DNA from 2 places in the Thermodesulfobacterium sp. TA1 genome. Region 1 is predicted to be linked to the other one. Evidence: riboswitches for the same ligand, from Rfam matches in the RefSeq annotation. Region 1 holds a riboswitch; the other holds the start of a gene.
The links. Region 1 has a riboswitch for cobalamin ahead of metE (5-methyltetrahydropteroyltriglutamate--homocysteine S-methyltransferase). Riboswitches for the same ligand answer to the same signal wherever they lie in the genome.
Positions count from the first base shown of each region.

Region 2: another riboswitch for cobalamin. It lies ahead of F1847_RS07335 (TonB-dependent siderophore receptor); the one in region 1 lies ahead of metE (5-methyltetrahydropteroyltriglutamate--homocysteine S-methyltransferase).

Region 1 is NZ_CP043908.1:1,766,388-1,770,809, forward strand. Features, by position in the region: gene F1847_RS08890 (radical SAM protein) at 1-273, opposite strand, end outside; gene F1847_RS08895 (hypothetical protein) at 514-750, shown strand; cobalamin riboswitch at 1,230-1,511, shown strand; gene metE (5-methyltetrahydropteroyltriglutamate--homocysteine S-methyltransferase) at 1,649-3,904, shown strand; gene F1847_RS08905 (hypothetical protein) at 3,938-4,422, shown strand, end outside.
Region 2 is NZ_CP043908.1:1,445,086-1,449,507, reverse strand. Features, by position in the region: gene F1847_RS07350 (response regulator transcription factor) at 1-90, shown strand, start outside; gene F1847_RS07345 (HAMP domain-containing sensor histidine kinase) at 94-1,131, shown strand; gene F1847_RS07340 (DUF996 domain-containing protein) at 1,201-1,761, shown strand; cobalamin riboswitch at 1,811-2,090, shown strand; gene F1847_RS07335 (TonB-dependent siderophore receptor) at 2,106-3,986, shown strand; gene rsmI (16S rRNA (cytidine(1402)-2'-O)-methyltransferase) at 4,143-4,422, shown strand, end outside.

The DNA of each region.
Region 1 (4,422 bases):
TTTCTCTAAAGGTTGATATGGGTCTGAAGAATTAGAAAGAGAGATAAGACTACCTGGAGGAAGCTTTAACAACTCTTTTTTTACTTTTTTTAAAAAATCTTTCTTTGGGCGAGGAGAATAAAAATCCTTGATAAAAGAGCTTGCATAACAATAAAGACATCCGTGTCCACATCCAGTATAGGGATTTAAAGAATATTTAGGCGGACAAGTACAAACCGGGGATTGCCAGGGGTCAAAAAGAGAGATATAGGACATATGATTAAATATAAGCAAACTACTTTAAAATTCAACCTAAGGCTTATCTCATCAGGTCTATGCTTTAGGGTTAGATGGTTTTAAGCAATTTTTGCAGTTTTTGCATCGATTGCAAAAAACGGGTATACCAAAATATGTCATATAAAATAATACTTCTTTAAATAGGCAAGCTTTATACCCAATCTATAAAAAGAAAAATCAGGCATAAATTTTGATATTTTTATTTAGCAAAATAAAACCAACATAGGAGGTTGGGCCATGAAAAAAGCATTAGGCTTATTGACCGCTTTAGCACTTTTTGTCTCTCCTGTTTGGGCAGCAGGAGAAGGCACCTCGCCAGAGGTTGCCAAAGGTAATGCTACTGAGCAAAAGGTAGAGAAAAAAGCCAAGAAAAAAGCCGTTAAAAAGGCTTGCAAAAAGGCAGAAAATAAAGGGGCTACTCCAGATAAAACCACTCAGCCTGCTGGGGGCAAGAAAAAAGTAGAAGGCTGCTAAAAGAGTAGAAAACTTAGTAAAAATTGGTGATAGAAGGGCTGCCGAGAGGCAGCCCGATCTTTTCTAAAGCTTTTTCCAAGGTCTTAAAGCATAAATTCCCAAAACTATATTTTTGACTCCTAACCTTAAGATTTTTCGAATTTTGATAAATTCTGTAAAAACACTTTTTTATATAAAAGGCGGTTTTTTTACGAGTCGTCAAGATAAAGGAAAAACTCCATCCTCAGGTCCATAATAGAAGGCTTCAACTAGCTGAGGAAAGAATTTTGCTTTCCTGTATAAGAACGATTATGGGCATAATGGCTTTTGGTTTTGTGATAGAAAGGTTTGCTATTTTTGTCTTCTGACGATAGCGGTTTTTTAAATCGTCTATGTTCTTTATAATATTGTGTTAAAGATTTATAAGGCGGTGTGGGATAGGGCTATCTGGTTAAGCTAAATAAAAAGACTTATTGACATAAACATAGGGTGTGGTAAAAGTTAGGCATAAAAGGCTGGATGTAAGGGAAGAGGGGTGAAAATCCCCCGCTGCCCCGCAGCCGTGACCGGGGACGAAAGCCGCTTGTCCGCATCGTTTGCGGATGGGGAAGGAGGTCCCAAGTAGGTTAAAAACCCAAAAGGAGGCTTCCTTCTCTGGGCTAAGAGCCTTTTTGTTTAAAAGCTCTTAGCCGACAGACCACTGGTGCCGAAAGGCACCGGGAAGGTGCGGCGAGTAGGTTGATCCGGAAGCCGGAAGACCTATCCAGCCTTTAAAAAACCTCGAGGGGGGTAAAACCATGAGCAAATCACCGCCTTAAAGTCTATTTTTGTCCTTTTACATCCTTTTAGAGGTTAGGTTTAATCAGTACTTGGTGGCTCATTTTTAATTTCAAAACTCTTATAAAGGAGGGAGAATACTATGCAAACCTTGGCCTATGGTTTCCCTAAGCTTGGGAAACAAAGAGAGTTTAAAAGATTGCTTGAAAGTTTTTGGAAAGGGGGGCTTTCTGAAGAAGAATTCTATCAGGGCATAGAGGATTTAAAACTTAAAAGGGCTGAAGTTTATCAGGCTAACGTGGACCTTTTCCCTTCAAACGAGGTTTCACTTTATGACTTTATCCTGGATACAGCGATTATGGTGGGAGCCATTCCAGGCAGGTTTCAACCTTATCAAGGTCTTAAGACTTATTTTGAAATGGCTAAAGGTAAACAGGCCCTTGAACTTACCAAATGGTTTAACACCAACTACCATTATCTGGTTCCAGAGATAGAAAAGTTAGAGTTTTCTCTTTTAGAAAACTTTCCGCTTAAAGATTTTCTTTTTTATCAAAAACATGGGATTGATACTTTTCCTAAATTTATAGGCCCTTTTACTTTTTTAAAATTGGCTAAACTGATAAAACCTTCTGCCGAGGGGATTAAGGTAGAAAAGATAAACGAACCTAAGGTGTTTGAAGAGGCTTTAGAAAGATTAAATCTTGTTTATCAAGAGGTATTAAAAAGTCTGGCTAAAGCCGGGGCTAAAACTGTGTTGATAGAAGAACCTGGTTTAGTGATGGATTTAGAGCCTTGGGAATGGAGTTTGGTGAAAAAAAGCTATGAAGCACTTTCTGGGGATATAGATTTATGGATATTGACTTACTATGATAGTGTTTCTGATTATTCTTCTTTTATAGAGCTTCCGGTTAAAGGGTTGGGAATGGATTTGGTATCAAACCAAGAAAATCTGGCCAATCTAAAAGTTGTAGGTTTTCCTAAGGATAAGGTTCTTATAGCAGGGATTATCAACGGAAGACAGGTATGGAAGGCTAAACTTGAGGATAAACTTAGAGAAGTAGAAAACCTTTTGCAGTTTACTCAAGACTTGGTAATAGCCAACTCTTGCCCGCTTTTTCACCTTCCCGTTTCTTTAGTAGGTGAAGACCATCTACCTGCCGAATTGACAAACAAGCTTTCTTTTGCCGAAGAAAAATTAGAAGAGCTAAAGCTTATCAAAAGAGGTTTAGAAGGAGACCAAGAGGCCTTAAACTTAATAGCCGACATCCAAAGGAAGGTGCAAATTTCTTTTGGACAGAAAGAAGAAATAAATAAAAGAGTTTCTCAACTTACAGAAGAAGATTTTACTCGAGGCATTCCTTATTCAGAAAGAATAAAACTTCAGCAAAAAAGGCTTAAACTTCCTCTTTTTCCTACTACTACCATCGGATCTTTCCCTCAAACTGAGGAGGTAAGAGCCGCACGGGCTAAGTTTAACAAAGGAGAGATAAGTTTTGAAGAATATCAGCGATTTATCAAACAAAAAATCGCCGAGGTGATTAAACTGCAAGAAGACCTCGGGCTTGACGTTCTTGTCCACGGAGAGTTTGAAAGGACAGATATGGTAGAATTTTTTGCCCAAAAACTTGAAGGAATAGCTACCACCAAACAAGGTTGGGTGCTTTCCTATGGTTCGCGGGTTTATCGTCCTCCTATTATTTTTGGTGATGTTTGGAGAAAGGCCCCTATGACCTTAGAGGAGATTAACTATGCTCAAAGTCTAACCTCAAAACCGGTAAAAGGTATGCTTACAGGTCCGGTAACCATTTTAAACTGGAGTTTTTATCGAGAAGACCTTCCAAAGGAACAAATAGCCTATCAAATAGCTTTAGCTTTGCTTGATGAAGTAAAAGATTTAGAAAGAGCAGGGATTAAAATTATTCAAATAGATGAACCAGCCTTTAGAGAGGGGGCTCCGATTAAACGAAAGGACTGGGACCAATACTTTAGCTGGGCTATAAAAGCCTTTAGACTTTGTGCTAAAGCAAATCCTGAGACCCAAATCCATACCCATATGTGCTACTCAGAGTTTAACGAAATCATCTCCTACATCGCGCAGATGGATTTTGACGTTATCTCTATAGAAGCTTCAAGAAGCAAGGGAGAAATCATAGAGGCCTTTGAAACCTTCCCAGGCTGGGATAGACAGGTTGGGCTTGGAGTTTATGATATTCATTCTCCGAACCTTCCTACTAAAGAAGAAATGAAAGAAATAGTAAGAAGGGCTTTAAGAATCTTACCTAAGGAACTTTTATGGATAAATCCAGATTGTGGATTAAAAACCAGAAGATGGGAAGAGGTAATCCCTGCACTTAGAAACTTAGTAGAGGTAGCAAAAGAGCTAAGACAACAATTTTGAGTTTAAGTTTTTTATGGTAAACTAAATTTTAGAATGAGGGTAGCCATCCATGTAACCCATGAAGCCCTTTATAAGATAGGTGGTATAGGGGAGGTGATAAACAACCTTTGCACCTCCCCTTCCTATCTTTCTTATTTTGATAAAACCTTGCTTTATGGCCCTCTTTTTGAGTATTTAGGGTCTCCAAGCACTCGTTTAGGAAAAGACGGGATAGTCTTTTACAGCAGTAAAGACCATTACGATACCGGACATTTTGGAGTTCTTTTTAAACCTATTTTAGAAAAATACAACATAGATGTGGTATATGGAAAAAGAAGGATCGTCAACGAACTTAATCCTGAAAGAAAAGCTACGGTAGAAATTCTTTTGGTAGACATAACCCATGTAAAAAAAGACATCCTTAATTTTTACAAGTATCTTTTTTGGGAAAACTTTGGTCTTTCTTCAGATCAATATGAAAAAGATTGGGACTATGAACAGTATTTTAGGATAGCCCTACCCTTTTTAGATTTGGTTCA
Region 2 (4,422 bases), 320 kb from region 1:
ATTTGCCGATTAAGAGATAAACTTGGAGATTATGGATACCTGATAGAAACGGTAAGGGGATTTGGGTATAAACTTAAAAAAAATTCGTGAAAAATGGAACTATTTCTTATTTTTTCTATTGTATTAAATTCTGCTTTTGGTTTAGCTATCGTTTTTTTTATCAAAAACATAAAAAGGGCTAAAAATCAAATAGAAGAGTTAAAGCAAACAAAAAGTTTTTGGGAAGAGACCCTCTATCAATTAGAAATACCGGTTTTTTTGGTAGATAATAAAGAGGAAACTCAATGGCAAAACAAAGCTTCTTTAAGCTTTTTCGGAGACTTAAGAGGCAAAACATTTCAGATAGATTTACAGAAATTTTATCCCAAAAAATGGGAGGTTAAAACCTTATCCTTACAAAAAGGGCAAAAGGTTTATCTTTTGATAGACAAGTCTGAAGAAGAGATTTTTAAAAAAAGTTATACTATAGCCCTTTCTTATCTTTCTCATGAAATCAAAACGCCTTTTACCATCCTAAGAGGATATGCTGAAAAACTGGAGGCTGAAATCCTTAGCTCAAGCCAATACCCTCAGCTTCATACTTATTTTATTACCTTTAAAAATGCCTTAGACAAGATTGAGCGTTTGACTTCTAAACTTTTTACTTCTTTAGAATACTTGGTCAAAGACCTACCGTTAAAAAAAGAGCGTTTTGATTTAAGGATCGCCTTAGAGGAGGTAATTTTTTGGATAAAACCTTTATGTGAGGATAAAAACATAAGTTTAGAAGTAGAACTGCCGGAAAACCTATGGATAGAAGGGGATAAGGACTGGATGATGCAAGCCCTTATTAACCCTATAGAAAATGCGGTTAAGTTTACCCCTAAAAACGGTAAAATAACCATCAAATCTTATGTTAGGGAAGACCAAAAAATAAACATTCTTATAAGAGACCAAGGACCTGGGGTCAATCCTCAGGACCTGCCTTTCTTAGGGATGCCCTTTTTTAAATCCAGTGCTGAAAAAGGCTTGGGTTTTGGACTCTTTATCACCAAAAAGGTGATAGAAGCCCATCAAGGCAAACTTAAGTTTAGTCTACCTCCACAAGGAGGGCTTGAAGTTTTGATAGAACTACCGCTATGTAATCAGTAAGATTGGTGGTATAAGTTTTTAAAACTGCTTAGAATAGATTCTAAACTCCAAAGAGAGGGAGGTTAAGCCATGAAAGATAACCTGTCAATGTCAACTCCTAAGTTAATCGGAGGAATTGGATCGATATTGTTAATCTTAACCATGACCCCTTATTTTGGGATTGCTGCTGGGCTTGTAGGTATTGTACTTTTACTTATTTCTTTTAATATGTTTTCTAAAATATTTAATGACCCTCAGATTTTTAAGAACGCTCTCCTTTCTTTTATTTTTACCATAATAGGGGGATTTTTCGTTATATTTACCGTTGGGCTAACGTTTTTTTCGTTATTTACCATGATGGGATCTCATTTTCATTCTTTTCACATGTTTCCGCACGTTGGAATAGGTACTATTTTTGTTTGGATAATTCTCTATATATTACTGGTTATTAGTGCATATTACTTAAAAACTTCATTGTATTTACTCTCTTCTTATACAGGGGTTAATTTATATAAAACCGGAGGGTTTTTGTATTTTATCGGTAATATATTAATGATTATAGTGATAGGTGTTTTGATAAACTTGGTAGCTTGGATATTGATTGCCGTTGCCTTTTTCACCACCCCTGAAGAGATAAAGAGTGAAGCGTAGTTTTTGGTTTGTTGACAAATTTTAAACCCATGTTATTTACATATGTTGTTTAATTATAGCGGGTTGAAGTTGCGGAAGAGGGGTGAAAATCCCCCGCTGCCCCGCAGCCGTGACCGGGGACGAAAGCCGCTTGTCCGCATCGTTTGCGGACGGGGAAGGAGGTCCCAAGTAGGGGTAAAAACCCAAAAGGAGGCTTCCTTCCTTGGGCTAAGAGCCTTTTTGTTTAAAAGCTCTTAGCCGACAGACCACTGGTGCCGAAAGGCACCGGGAAGGTGCGGCGAGTAGGTTGATCCGGAAGCCGGAAGACCGCTTCGACCCAGAAAAAAACCCGAGGGGGTGAGGTCATGGGAAAAAATCTATTAAATCAGCTTAGCTTCTTTTTGATGGCAGGAATTTTAGCTTCTCCTGGCTTTTGCACAGAAAAACCCAAACCAGAAGAGTTTAAAGAGCTTCCTGAAGTAGTGGTTTCCGCGGATAGGGTTGAAGAGCCGATAAAAGAAACTACCGCTAAAGTAACGGTTATTACTAAAGAAGAACTTAAAAAGAAAAATTTTGTGTTGGTTACTGATGTTTTACGAACCCTTCCTCAAGTATATGTGAGGGCAAACGGAGGTCCTGGACAGACAGCAGGAGCAATTTTGTCAAGAGGGGCTAAATCTTATCATACCTTAGTTTTGATAGATGGGTTTAAAGTTAATGACCCATCCTTAGGGATGTTTGATTTTGGAAGCTTAACGGTTGATGATATAGAAAGGATTGAAATCGTAGAGGGTCCTCAAAGCACCCTTTATGGGTCTGAGGCTGTAGCCGGTGTGATAAACATCATAACTAAAAAAGGCAAAGGTAAACCTAAGGTAGGAATTTCTTTAGATGCGGGGTCTTATGGAACTTACAAACCTTCCTTTGAGGTAGCAGGAGAGTTTAAAGGCTTTGATTTTAGGTTAAATGCCTTTCATTACTATACCGATGGTTTTTCAGCTTCTCGTTATGGAAGTGAAAAAGATGGGTTTAAAAACTCCTTTGTTTCTACTAAGATGGGGGTTAATTTTCATCCTAAAGCACGGTTTGAAGTTTTGGGAAGGTATAGTTATGGCAGGACAGAATATGATGGTTATGATTTTCGATATAACTTAATAGACAAAGATTATGTTAGAAGAGAACATCACTATTTAATAGGTGCTAAACTTGATTTATCTCTTCTTCATAATTATAAACAGACTTTTTCTGTTTATAAAAACCGTTTTCAGAGGAAATTTTACGAACCTGATGGTTGGTTTCCTTATAATCGTTATACACCCTCAGCTGAAGGTTTTTCTTGGGAGAATTTTTTAAGCTTAGGGAAGGCTTATTCCTTGGTGTTTGGGGTAGACTTTAAGAGAGAAAAGGTAGAGATGTTATCAGAAAGTAGTTTAGGATTAACAAGTTATGATGAAAAAAGAGAACATGTAGGGATTTTTGTTAATAACAAATTTTCCTTTTTAGAAGAAAGACTTATTTTTAACGTAGGTTTAAGGCATGATGATTATAAAAACTTTGGAGAAAAAACTACTTATAGGTTAGGATTTAGGTATATAATTCCTCAGATTGAAGTAGTTTTAAAGGCTAATTACGGAACAAGTTTCAGGGCCCCAACGTTTGATGATCTTTTTTATCCTAATTACAGTAATCCAAACCTTAACCCAGAAGAGTCTAAAGGTTGGGACCTTTCCTTAGAAAGAGTCTTTTTTAAAGAACGACTTCTTTTAGGAATAAGTGCTTTTTATCAAAAATATAAGGACCTTATCCAGTTTGACCAAACAACCTGGAAACCTGAAAACATCGGAAAAGCTGTTATTAAAGGGGCTGAAGCCTATCTTAACCTAAGACTTACTCAAAACTTAAGCTTTAAAGCTAACTATACCTACTTAGACGCCGAGGACAGAGATAAAGGAAAATACCTTGTTTACAAACCTTCTCATAAAGCAGGGGCTACTTTAGAATACTCTTGGAAAAATTTGACACTTTTAGCTGATTATGTTTATACAGGAGAAAGGTTTCACGATAAAGATAATACGAAGAGCTTAAAACCTTACTCTCTGGTAAACCTTTCTGCCAATTATTCTTTTAACCCTAAGCTTAAGTTTTATTTTAGGATAGAAAACCTCTTTAACGCTAATTACGAGGAGGTAAAAGACTACGGGACCCCTGACAGGTCTATATATGGTGGTATAAAGTTTGACTACTAATATTTACTAAACCTAAACTATCAGGACCTTTTGTTTGATGATTGAAGTTTTTTAATTAAAAAAATCGCTTTTTTGAAAAAGCCTTGATAATCGGTTGCCCTTTTTTACTATTTATGATAATAGTTAAATTTATTAATCCTAAAACATAGGTTTAAAATGGAAAAAACAAAAGGAACTTTATATGTAGTTGGAGTGCCTATAGGTAATCTTGGGGACATTACCCTAAGGGCGTTAGAGGTGTTAAAAAGTGTTGAAATCATCGTTTCTGAAGACACAAGGTCTGTAAAAAAACTTCTTACTCATTATGGATGTGGTCCCAAAAAGCTGATAAGCCTTTATAAAGAGGTAGAGGTTGAGAAGACATATAAAGTGCTTAAGCTTTTAGAAGAAGCTAAAGATGTGGTTTTTACCAGTGAAGCAGGTTGTCCTCTTATTT